3 regions of the Rheinheimera metallidurans genome follow, and region 3 is predicted to be linked to each of the others. Evidence: predicted binding sites of a transcription regulator. Region 3 holds the regulator's gene; each other region holds the start of a gene.
What was found. The regulator sigma-54, encoded in region 3, starts transcription at its own class of promoters, with help from an activator protein. The targets are predictions, from matches to a motif close to TGGCANGNTNCNTGCTT.

Region 1 (4,190 bases), on a different contig from region 3:
GCTGTTGTAAGTTCTCTAAACTTATTTTACGTTGATGATTAACTTGACGAATTTCAAGTAATAGGTGATTAGTCGGTCGTTCGCTAAGTGATACAACGATATCTAACAGTAAATGCCTACCATCAGCTAATACCGCCTGTATTTCACTAACACCAAAACCTTGTTTATCAGTTAGCGCGCTGTGTAAGCGAGTAGAACTGAGTTCTGTATGTTGGAATAAACTAGGGAATGGTTGATGGTTAAGGCGTTTTTCGCCTAAACCTAGCACTGCACAGCATGCGGTATTAAAATACCGGATCTGCAAGTTAGCATCTAACAGCATAACGGCGGTGGTTAGCTGTTCAGTAATATTAGTGTGTAGTTGCTCTGTCGCGTTATCAAATTGTGTCACTATGTCACCCTTTGCACCAAAGTGGTGCGTAGCGCTAGTAGTGTAATTCAGTTTAGTGTGAAATGCATGAAATACAGTTTAGTTAGCCGATATTGTTGACGTTCTGTGTAAGTAGAATGTTGTAACCGGGCTAGTGGCAATAACTTTACCTTGCTGATCAAACAGTTCCATTTGTAATTTATGTTCGCCGCGCTCAATATCGCGTAATATAAATACCGCATTACTTTGCGGCTCTGCTAGAGGTTGGCCATCTACCAATAACCGCACTCGCAGGCCGCGTTCAAACATCGGACCAATTTTACCGGTTACATAAACAGAGCCAGTGTTGTCACGCACTGTGGCTTGGTCTTCAGGCTGGGCAATATCTACCGTATAGGGTTCTTTGGCTGGAGGTTTACGTGCAGGTAAGGTTGGATCTGTCGCAGCCATGATGTTGGCTCGACTTGATAGGTTAAGCTCTTCAGCACCAGCTTGCGGGCTATCAGAAAACACTAAAACACCATTAGCGTCTTTGGTAACAAAAACCTTTTTATTGTCCTGAGCATATAGCGCGCTGCTTGCTAGCAATAATATTAAAACAAATCCTATTTTATTCATAACTGCGTCCATTTGCATTTTATTATTATTGTTTTATTGGCCGCTACTTTAACGTGTTTTGTATTATTTTTCTACAAAAAAAGCTCACCGTAGTGAGCTTCATATTGAACCAGTAGCTTAAACGCTATAGTAAAGTTCAAACTCTAATGGATGAACAGCTACAGCTACTCTTAGGGCTTCGGCACGTTTGATACCGATGTAAGCATCGATCATTGCATCAGACATAACGCCGCCTTTAGTAAATATTGCGCGGTTTTTATCTAACTCGTTTAGCGCCTCTTCCAATGTACTGGCTACCTTAGGAATATTCGCTGCTTCTTCTGCTGGCAAGTCATATAAATCTTTATCCATGGCATCGCCAGGATGAATTTTATTTTGAATACCGTCTAAGCCTGCCATTAACTGGGCAGCAAAAGCCAGGTATGGGTTAGCCGCTGGATCTGGAAAGCGACATTCAATACGGCGTGCTTTAGCACTAGACACTAACGGAATACGAATAGATGCTGAGCGGTTACGCGCCGAGTACGCTAACATTACCGGCGCTTCGTAGTGAGGCACTAAACGTTTGTATGAGTTAGTTGATGGGTTGGTAAACGCATTTAACGCTTTAGCATGTTTAATTAAACCACCAATGTAGTACAGCGCTAATTCTGACAAGCCAGCATATTTATCACCAGCAAATAAGTTGACGCCGTTTTTAACTAATGATTGATGGCAGTGCATGCCTGAACCGTTATCGCCAACCAGTGGTTTTGGCATAAAGGTAACGGTTTTACCATACAGGTGAGCAACGTTTTGTACTACATACTTTAGCTGCTGAGTTTCATCTGCCTTTTTTGTTAAGCTATTAAATTTAGTAGCAATTTCGTTTTGTCCAGCAGTAGCTACTTCATGATGATGAGCTTCAACTGTTTGCCCCATTTCCTCTAGCACCATACACATAGCGCTGCGAATATCGTGGCTTGAGTCTACTGGTGGCAGCGGAAAATAACCGCCTTTTACGCTTGGACGGTGGCCTTTATTGCCCTCTTCGTAACTCGTGCCTGAGTTCCAAGCCGCTTCAGTGGAGTTAATTTTGAAGAAAGACCCTGACATATTGGTTTCAAAGCGAATGTCGTCAAACATAAAAAACTCTGGCTCTGGGCCGAACAGCGCAGTGTCGGCAATACCGGTCGACTTTAGGTATTCTTCCGAGCGTTTAGCAATAGAACGAGGGTCACGGTCATACCCTTGCATAGTGCTTGGTTCAATAACATCACAGGTAATAATTAATGTGGTTTCTTCAAAAAACGGATCTAACACCGCGGTGCTGGTGTCGGGCATTAAAATCATGTCTGAGTCGTTTATGCCTTTCCAGCCAGCCATTGACGAGCCGTCAAACATTTTCCCGTCTTCAAAAAAGTCTTCATTAATCTGGTTAGCTGGAATGGTAAGGTGCTGCTCTTTACCCTTAGTGTCGGTAAAACGTAAATCTACAAACTTAACTTCATTTTCTTTCATTAAACTCAGTACAGATGATGCAGACATGCATTCCTCCAATTAATTAGTTTTTAGCTACTTACTACAGTCATTTGTTTAATGCTAGTTATATGCCAAACATGTAACCTATTGATAATAAGTGTTATGTTTGAATTTCCAATTAAAGCCCATATTAGTTTGCACTATTTTGGTGCGCCGTTGCTCTTTTTAGGTGCGTATGCACAAGGCTAATAACGATACATTAACGCACTGCTAAAAAATAAATTGCTAAAACTGCTGTTGCAGTTTTTCTTTCTGTATAAAAAAAGAGTAGAATATGCGCCCTTAAGTTTCAGTTAGTTTTGCCTGGTGGTCATTATGGTCATCTAGTGCCACAGAGGATAGTTTACATGAGCGTTACTGCAACAAATTTAGATAAACTGCGCAATATTGCCATTATTGCTCACGTTGACCACGGTAAAACAACCTTGGTTGATAAACTATTACAGCAATCAGGCACTTTTGATGCTCGCGCTAAATTACAAGAGCGCATGATGGACTCTGATGCGCAGGAATCTGAACGTGGTATAACTATCCTAGCGAAAAACACCTCGGTACGCTGGAATGGCTATCACATTAATATTCTTGATACACCGGGCCACGCCGACTTCGGTGGTGAGGTTGAGCGTGTATTATCAATGGCCGACTCAGTATTATTACTGGTTGATGCGGTTGATGGCCCAATGCCGCAGACGCGTTTTGTGACGCAAAAAGCGTTTGCTCATGGTTTAAAGCCAATAGTAGTAGTAAATAAAATTGACCGTCCGGGCGCGCGTCCAGATTGGGTTATTGACCAAGTATTCGATTTATTCGACAACTTAGGTGCTACTGACGAACAGTTAGACTTTCCAATTGTTTACGCATCGGCGTTAAACGGTTGGGCAACCTTAGATTACAACGATAAAAAAGAAAATATCGACGATCTATTCGCCGCTATTGTTAAGCACGTTGCACCACCATCAGTAGAGCTAAACGGCGAAACCCAAATTCAAGTTTCTCAGTTAGATTATTCTAGCTACTTAGGCATTATCGGTATCGGCCGTATTAAGCGTGGTACGTTAAAGCCAAACCAGCAAGTCACTATTCTTAGTGCTGATGGTAAAAAGCGTAATGCTAAAGTTGGCCAAGTATTTGGTTACTTAGGTTTAGAGCGCGTTGAAATTGAAGAAGCCACCGCGGGTGACATTGTTGCCTTTACCGGTTTAGGCGAGCTGAAAATTTCTGACACCATTTGTACTACCACTAAACCTGAAGCGTTACCGCCATTAACCATTGATGAGCCTACGGTAACAATGACGTTTCAAGTTAATACCTCACCTTTTGCTGGTAAAGAAGGTAAGTTTGTTACCTCACGTCAAATTTTAGATCGCTTACAGTCAGAGTTAAAACACAACGTCGCGTTACGAGTTGAAGAAACGGGCGACGGTGATAAATTCCGTGTGTCAGGCCGTGGCGAATTGCATTTAAGCGTATTAATTGAAAGTATGCGTCGTGAAGGTTATGAATTGGCTGTATCGCGTCCAGAAGTAATCATGAAAGTGATCGATGATGTGAAAATGGAGCCAATGGAAAACGTTACCATTGACTGTGAAGAGAAGCATCAGGGTTCAATCATGGAAAAAATGGGTGAGCGTAAAGCGGAAATCACTAACATGCAGCCAGATGGTAAAGGCCGTATTCGTTT
Region 2 (4,190 bases), on a different contig from region 3:
GCCAGCGCCAAACTGCAACACATTACCCGCCACAGATACCGGCCGACCACTAAGGCCAATCATCGGCTCAATAGACGTTGAGCTATCTTTTTGCATTTCAGTTTTAGCTTTTTTACTTGCCTGCGTACTTTCGCGCAGCACCACGGTAATAATGTCACCTTCGTGTCTGGCTTTATTATCCGAATACAAACTATTAGAGTAATTCCCAGCAAACAATGAGCCACTTTGCGCTAAAGATTTAGCGGGCTGATCCGGTGCCAGTGGCGCGAAATAAGGATCATCCTGCTCGGGCGGTTGCAATGACGCACAACCACTGAACAATAACATGCAGCTTAACCCTAATAATATTCGCAACATAACGCCCCCTATTACAGCTGCTGAATTGCTGTGCCCAGCATTTGGTCAACGGCTGAAATAACTTTAGAATTCATCTCGTACACACGCTGGCTTTCAATTAAGTTAACGAGCTCTTCCGTTACGTTGACGTTTGAGGTTTCAAGAGCACCCTGCACAATAATGCCTAAGCCTTCAAGGCCAGGGATCCCCTGCACGGGTGCACCACTGGCCCCCGTTTCACTAAACAAGTTTTGGCCAATAGGTTCAAGGCCAGCTGGATTAATAAAATTAGTAACCGTAAGCTGCCCTAACACTGCCGGTTGGCCTTGCCCTGGAAGCTGCACCGATACTTGCCCATCTTGCGATACAGTAATACTTTGTGCATCAGGTGGAATAGCAATGTTCGGTTGCACTTGGTAACCAGCACCAGAGGTAACCAGATTACCTTCATCATCAACGGTGAATTGACCATTGCGACTATATGAAATAGAACCGTCTGGCATCATAATTTCAAAAAAACCATGGCCTTGAATCATCATATCCAGACTATTGTCCGTGGTAATCATGTTGCCCTGAGTAAAGTTTTTCTGGGTTGCCACCACCTTAGTACCGGCACCTATCATCAAACCGTTAGGCAGTTCCGAGTTTTGTGACGAGGCACCGCCTGGCTGATTGACGTTTTGATACAATAAATCTTCAAAAATAGCGCGGCTTTTCTTAAAGCCTACCGTGCTGGCGTTAGCCAAGTTGTTTGAAATAACCGATATATCGCGCTGTTTCGCATCTAAACCGGTTTTACTTATCCATAAAGCTGGATGCATGCTTGCCTCCCGGGCTTTCGCCCTAAAATAAATCTATTAGCCAACTATTCTGAGTAACTGATTTTGCTGACGATCCATATCTTCAGCGCTTTTCATCATCTTTACTTGCAGTTCAAATTGGCGCTGTAAGCTGATCATGTAGGTCATTTCACCCACTGCATTCACATTACTGCCTTCTATCGCACCTTTTAGTAGGCTAACATCTACACTAGCTTCTGCGATTTGGCCGTCTTTGCGGCGAAATAAGCCATCATTGCCTTTATCCATCTCGCTATTTAACGGCCGAACTAATTTAATACGGCCTACTACCGCCATAGCTTCTGCTGGTGCGCCCTGCGGCAATACGCTAATACTGCCATCTTGAGCAATTTCGACTTTAGCTAAAGGTACAGGTAATTGGATTGGACCATCATCTCCCATCACCGGTAAGCCACTGGCTGTTTCCAGCATGCCGGCGGCACTAATTTGCAAATTGCCGCTACGGGTATAAGCTTCGTTGCCATCGGGCGCTTGCACCGCAAGCCAGCCATCGCCTTGAATAGCGACGTCTAGCTCACGCTCAGTTAAAATAATTGCGCCTGCGTCAAAGTTTTGACTTGGTCGTTCAGTCAATGAAAACACCCGCGTAGGCAAGCCTTCACCAAATGCCTGCATTGAACGTGCTTGCTCAAAGTCGGCTTTAAAACCAGCAGTGCTAGCATTAGCAAGGTTGTTTGACCGCACGGCCATGCCATTCATATTTTCTTTAGCGCCGCTCATGGCGATATATAACAGGTGATCCATAACGAGCTCCGTTAATCATCTCTACAATAACAAAGCACGTTTAATGCCAACAAACGCACATAATTAATAAATCACTGTAATTCATTGAAAAATGGCGTTATATTCATGCATAAAAAAACACCACCGCAAGCGGTGGTGTTTTTTTAATTTAACAAGTTTAGCGTATTTGCAGTACGGTTTGCTGCAAGGTGCTATTAACTTCAAGCGCTCTTGAGTTCGCTTGAAAATTACGCTGTGCGCTAATTAAATCAACCAGTTCTGTCGTTAGGTTAACGTTAGACTGCTCCAGCGATGAGGCGTTAACCGCGCCAAAGGTACCGGTATTGGCCTGGCCGCCTATCGGCTCGCCCGAGGTAATACTTTGCTTCCACGAGGTATTACCCACCTGCTTTAAGCCCTGCACGTTAGCAAAGCGAACCAAGGTTACTTGCGCTAAGTAGGCGGAATCACCGTTACTATAACTTGCAAGTACTCTACCAAACGCATCTATATCAACCCCAGTTAAGTTACCTACGGTTGTACCATCTTGGCTCAAATTTTGAACATCAAAGTTAGAGGCATATTGCGTAGGCAATTTAACACCCGATGCATCGCGAAAATTTACTACTACTGGTGCTGAAAATTGTGCACCATTAGTAAGGTAGCCATTAGCCGGATCATTTAAATCCGCTGTTGGTACCCCAATTGTTGGCGCAGCTGCTGGCGGTGCTGGCAATCTAAATGAACCGTTTGAGTCAAATTGCAGATTATCGCCACTAAACCAAGAATTAGGATTACGCGTTGCCGGTGCCACTGGTGCCGGAATAGTTGGATGCGCAGTATTATCATCCCACACCAATTTCGTTTCCCACTCTGCCGCAGCAGGTGGTGTAGGCGTAGCTAATTTTCTAAAATATGTTGTAACCGTATGTGCCTCACCTAAGCTGTCGTAAACGGTAACAGAGGTAGAGTGGTTATAAGTCGCTCTATCAGTAGGGTCAAAAGTCGTTGAGCCTGTTTCTACAGCTCTAGAATCTAAGTTCATGCTTAAAAATACATTACTGGTTGCACGAGGGGCGCCAGCCGACGTTGGAATTGATATTGGCTGTGTCGTACTTAAACTGACCGACTGGTTTTCACCCGTTACCGGATCGACCGCAAAGCCCTGCAAAAAATTGCCGTTATTATCGACAATAAAGTTATCTTTATTTAGCTTAAACGCACCAGAACGCGTGTAGGTTAAATCCTGAGATTGTCGGTCCGGTGTTAATGCAAAAAATCCTTCGCCAGTTACCGCTAAATCTAGCGAGTTATTGGTAAATTGTAGTGAGCCTTGGCTAAACTGCTGGGCAATAACTGATGTAGCAACACCGTCACCCACTTTAGTGCGGCCAGATGAGAAAATCGACGTGGCATACACATCGGCAAACTCAGCACGCGACTCTTTAAAACCCGTGGTATTTACGTTGGCGATGTTATTCGCCGTGGTATCTAAATCTTTTTGTGCTGCGGCTATGCCGCTTAATGCAATATTAAAACTCATAATTCACCTCAGCTCGCTATTAACTGTAAGATACTTCTAATACATCACTTAATTTCACTGCGCCTAGCCCAAGCACGTTCAGTGTTATGCCGCCGCCGGCATTATTCATGCTAACGCTACCCACTGGCGCGTATACATTAACCGGTAAGCTGGCGTTAGTTCCGTCGGTATAACTGGCTTCAACTTTAATTTTGTACACCCCTGCGGTCACTATTTCGTCGTTGGCATCAGTGCCATCCCAAACAAAATCGTTTTTACCCATTTTGGGGTTTTCCACGCTAAAGCTGCGTACCAATTCACCTTTTTCATTTTCAATTCGCACTTGCATCATGTTGGCCGGTTTATCTAGCTCAATGCTGCCGCGAGATAGGGTTTCGCCAGTAAACACCAATTCTTTGGATTGTATAAGCACACTTCGCCCCACCAATGAGGATGCCTGCAGTGCTTGGTTTGATGACATGCTTTCGGCAAAGCCTTTAAAGCTCTTGTTCAGTGAGCCAATACCGTCTGCCATGGTAAAGTTGGTCATTTGCGCGATCATTTGATCATTTTCAACTGGTTTAGTTGGGTCTTGGAACGCTAGTTGCTGCGTTAACAAAGCAAAAAAATCTTCCTGTGTTAGCGCGCCGTTGTTCTTTTCTGCAACCTTATCTTTGGCTTTACTGTCCCAATACATGCCATCTAATGCAGAGTTATTATTATTACTTACTGAACTAGTCATAATTTAT
Region 3 (4,190 bases):
CCTTTGCTGCTTGCCAGCATTAGCAATGCCAGCACACTGCTGGCATTGGCAGTTTTATCGTCTTGCACCAACTCAATACTTGATACAAATTGCTGGCAAAGCTGTACTAGCTTTGTCGCAGCTCGAGCGTGTAAGCCTAACTGATTAACAATGGTAACGGTTTGGCTGCATTTCATGTATTACCGTTTTTGTTATGGTGCCGCACTAATTCACGGTGCCGCAGTTGTACATCGTCACGCGAACTACGGAAGCTTTCGGCTAAACATTCAACCATATACACAGAGCGGTGTTGCCCGCCGGTGCAGCCAATAGCAATAGTAAGGTAGCTGCGATTATTGCGCTCTAGGTGCGGTAACCAGGTGCTAATAAAGCTATTAATTTGCCAGATATATTTACCAACGATAGGTTGAGCAGCAAGGTAATCTTTTACTGGCTGATCTTGTCCGGTTAAGGGTTTTAAATTGGGTTCCCAGTGTGGGTTAGGTAAAAACCGAGCATCAAACATAAAATCTGCGTCTTTGGGTATGCCGTATTTAAAACCAAAAGATTCAAACAAAATAACTAATCTACCGGTTTTTTGGCCTAAAATTCGCTCTCGCAGCTGCTCCGCCAACTGATGAATATTCAGCTCGGTGGTATCTATATATAAATCAGCACGGCTAGAAATAGGGTCAAGTAAATGCTGTTCACGAGAAATGGCTTCATCTAACGACATTGCTTGATGTGACAAAGGATGTAAGCGACGTGTTTCGCTAAAGCGCTTAATTAGGCTGGAATGATCGGCGTCTAAATATAAAATGGTTAGATCAAGTTTGCGTGGTAAATATGACAGTATTTCGGCTAATTCGTCTGGATCTTCTGGCAGGTTGCGTACGTCAATACTTACCGCAACGCGTTCATACTGCCCCATCACTGTGGTGGCTAATGTTGGTAATAAATTCACAGGAATATTATCAACACAGTAGTAGCCTAAATCTTCCATTACGCGCAGTGCAACTGACTTCCCTGAACCGGAACGACCGCTGACAACTAGTAATTTCATTTTGCTATTTCCGTTGCACTATAATCGAGTAACAATTGATACAGCTGCTGATTGGTCTCTGCGTGCCGTATTTTTCGGGTAAAGTCTTTTTGGCTAAACATTTTTGCCATGCTAGCTAATGTACTTAGGTGCGCTTGACATTGATCTTCGGGAATTAGCATGGCACAGAATATATCTACTGGTTGATTATCAATAGCATCAAACGCTATGGCTTCTTTGCTTACTACGAACACTAAAATAGGCTTAGTGACTACTTTTAGTTTTCCGTGTGGAATTGCAATGCCGCCGCCTATACCCGTAGAGCCGAGCTTTTCTCGTGTCATTAGCGCTTCAAGAATGCTGTATTCTGATATATCAGGTAACTGCTGATGTGCCAGCTCGGCGATGTATTCAAGAATACGTTTTTTGCTGTTAAAAAGAACTGCACTTTTAGTGCAGTTCTCGGTAAGCATTGAAGTTAAGTTCATCATCTTCTAATTAATGTCGTGCAGTCTTTTCTTTATGCTTAATTACCTGGCGATCTAATTTGTCGATCAACAGGTCAATTGCAGCATACATATTCTCGTCTTCTGCTACTGCAAATACTTCAGCGCCATTTAGCAGTAACTTAGATTCGGCGATATGTTTCAATTTTTCCACGTTTAGAGTCACGTGTACATTGTTTATCTGGTCAAAATGCCGTTCTAGCTTTGCAAATTTAGTATCAACGTATTGTTTTATAGCTGTTGTAATTTCAACATGACGACCAGTTAACGTGATTTGCATAGACATGTTCCTTCTTTTGGGCTTAATTTACAGCAACGTTTTGCGTTGATTTGAGGGAGGTATATACAGTGATTCGCGGTACTTTGCAATTGTACGGCGGGCCACATTAATACCCTGTTCTAACAGAATGTCCGCCATTTTGCTATCGCTAAGTGGCTTAGTTGGGTTTTCTGCAGCGACTAACTTTTTGATAAAGGCTCGAATGGCTGTAGATGAACATTCACCTCCCGTTTCTGTGCTTACATGGCTAGAAAAAAAGAATTTTAGTTCAAAAATGCCCCTAGGTGTGTGCATATACTTTTGGGTGGTTACGCGCGAAATTGTTGATTCATGCATACCTACCATTTCAGCAACATCATTTAACACCATAGGTTTCATTGCCTCTTCGCCGTGCTCAAAAAACGCTTGTTGCTGCTGTACAATACAGTTTGATACCTTTAATAAGGTTTCGTTACGACTTTCTAAACTTTTTAAAAACCACTTGGCTTCTTGTAAATGCGAGCGAATAAATTGAGTATCGGCGCTATTTTTTGCAGTACGCGACATTGACGCATATTGTTGATTGATACGTACTTTGGGCATTGCATCTGGATTAAGTTCAACTTGCCAGCGGCCTTTAACCTTAGTTACGCTAACATCAGGAATAACATACTGTTGTTCTTCACGAATGACATCAGCACCCGGCCGAGGGTTTAAACTTTGTATCAGCTGCATAACCTCTTTTAATTCGTCCTCTTTGAGTTTAGTCACTCGCATTAAAGAACGAAAGTCGCGATTGGCTAAAAACTCAGTATGCTCTCGAATCATACTTTGCGCTTCGGCTAAATAGGGCGTGTCTGCTGAAAATTGGCGCAGTTGCACCAGTAAACATTCTTGCACTGAGCGTGCGCCAACACCGATAGGGTCAAATAACTGAATACGTTTTATCACCGCTTCAACTTCGTCAGCTTCAACGTAGTCTAAGCCAAGCGACTCAAGAATGTCGTCACAACTAATGGTTAATAAGCCATTGCCATCGATAGCTTCAATAATAACTTCGGCAATAATGCGATCGGTCGCGGAAAATGGGGTTAACTGCATTTGCCAGCGCAGATAGTCTTGCAGTGTTTCAGTGGTTTCGCCTTGATATACTAGATCTTCTTCACCACTGCTATTACCTGCCGTAACTGGCGCTGCGCTTACTAGGTCATCCCAATTATTGTCGAGCGGCAAATCTTCCTGAATATTTTGCTCAGTCATGGATTCGCTGCTGTCGGGCTCTGATGGCTCATAGTTTTCATCAGACGCGTACTCAGCCTCGTAGTTACTGTGTTCTGAGGTGTCTGATGCGTCTTTGGGATCGGCAGAAAAACTGTCGTACTCGTCTTCTGCTTCTAGCAGTGGGTTAGCATCCAGCGCTTCCTGAATTTCTTGTTGCAACTCAATGGTCGACAACTGTAACAAGCGTATAGCTTGCTGTAGCTGCGGTGTCATGGTGAGTTGCTGTCCTAAGCGAAGTTGCAAAGAGGGCTTCATCTACTTCTACCGTTATCCTGAATGATCCGCTGCAATGGTTTTTTATTTACTATAGCCTGAATTGCTCGCCGAGGTATACATCGCGTACCTTCTGATTTGCTAGTACGTCTTGTGGTGAGCCTGACGCTATCAGTTCTCCATGACTAACAATATAGGCAATTTCACAGACATCAAGGGTTTCGCGCACATTATGGTCGGTGATAAGTACTCCGATACCGCGTTGGCCAAGATGCTGAATTATCTTTTTGATATCTAACACGGATATTGGGTCAACGCCAGCAAAGGGCTCGTCAAGTAAAATAAATGCTGGGTTAGCGGCGAGTGCTCTGGCAATTTCTACGCGTCGGCGTTCACCGCCAGACAAGCTCATACCTAGGCTATGTTTAATATGGCCAATGTGAAATTCTTCTAATAAATCGTCTGCGATTTCCGCTCTTTTGGCATTATTTAGCTCTTTTCGGGTTTGTAGAATTGCCAGTAAGTTGTCATACACCGATAGTTTGCGAAAAATAGAACTTTCTTGGGGTAAATAACCAATACCTTGGCGAGCACGAGCATGCATAGGGTCAAAGGTTATGTCCTTATCGTTTAGGATAATATGACCTTTATCTGATGGCACCAGACCAACAATCATATAAAATGTTGTGGTTTTACCTGCACCATTTGGGCCTAACAGCCCAACAATTTGGCCCGCGCTTACTTCTAAGCTAACATCTTTTACGACCTGTCGACCCTTGTAGCTTTTGGCTAGATGTGATGCAACTAACTTCATGGGTTGTTTTTTTCCTCAGGGGTAAAAATAGTGGTAACACGCTTAGTCTTGTCACTTTCGGCGCTTAATTGCTGTTTTTCGACGTTATATTTAATG

Region 1: glnA (glutamate--ammonia ligase) is a predicted target of sigma-54. The motif match lies at 2,567-2,583, and genes of this name have one in related genera.
Region 2: flgF (flagellar basal-body rod protein FlgF) is a predicted target of sigma-54. The motif match lies at 1,973-1,989, and genes of this name have one in related genera.

Annotation. Positions count from the first base shown of each region.
Region 1 is NZ_JALAHQ010000003.1:419,597-423,786, forward strand. Features, by position in the region: gene glnL (nitrogen regulation protein NR(II)) at 1-391, opposite strand, end outside; gene MN199_RS11055 (DUF4124 domain-containing protein) at 470-988, opposite strand; gene glnA (glutamate--ammonia ligase) at 1,106-2,515, opposite strand; gene typA (translational GTPase TypA) at 2,857-4,190, shown strand, end outside.
Region 2 is NZ_JALAHQ010000002.1:723,863-728,052, forward strand. Features, by position in the region: gene flgH (flagellar basal body L-ring protein FlgH) at 1-357, opposite strand, end outside; gene flgG (flagellar basal-body rod protein FlgG) at 369-1,157, opposite strand; gene flgF (flagellar basal-body rod protein FlgF) at 1,194-1,940, opposite strand; gene flgE (flagellar hook protein FlgE) at 2,098-3,462, opposite strand; gene MN199_RS08790 (flagellar hook assembly protein FlgD) at 3,482-4,183, opposite strand.
Region 3 is NZ_JALAHQ010000001.1:62,060-66,249, forward strand. Features, by position in the region: gene MN199_RS00315 (HPr family phosphocarrier protein) at 1-176, opposite strand, end outside; gene rapZ (RNase adapter RapZ) at 173-1,042, opposite strand; gene ptsN (PTS IIA-like nitrogen regulatory protein PtsN) at 1,039-1,512, opposite strand; gene hpf (ribosome hibernation-promoting factor, HPF/YfiA family) at 1,520-1,807, opposite strand; gene MN199_RS00335 (RNA polymerase factor sigma-54) at 1,835-3,322, opposite strand; gene lptB (LPS export ABC transporter ATP-binding protein) at 3,372-4,094, opposite strand; gene lptA (lipopolysaccharide transport periplasmic protein LptA) at 4,091-4,190, opposite strand, start outside.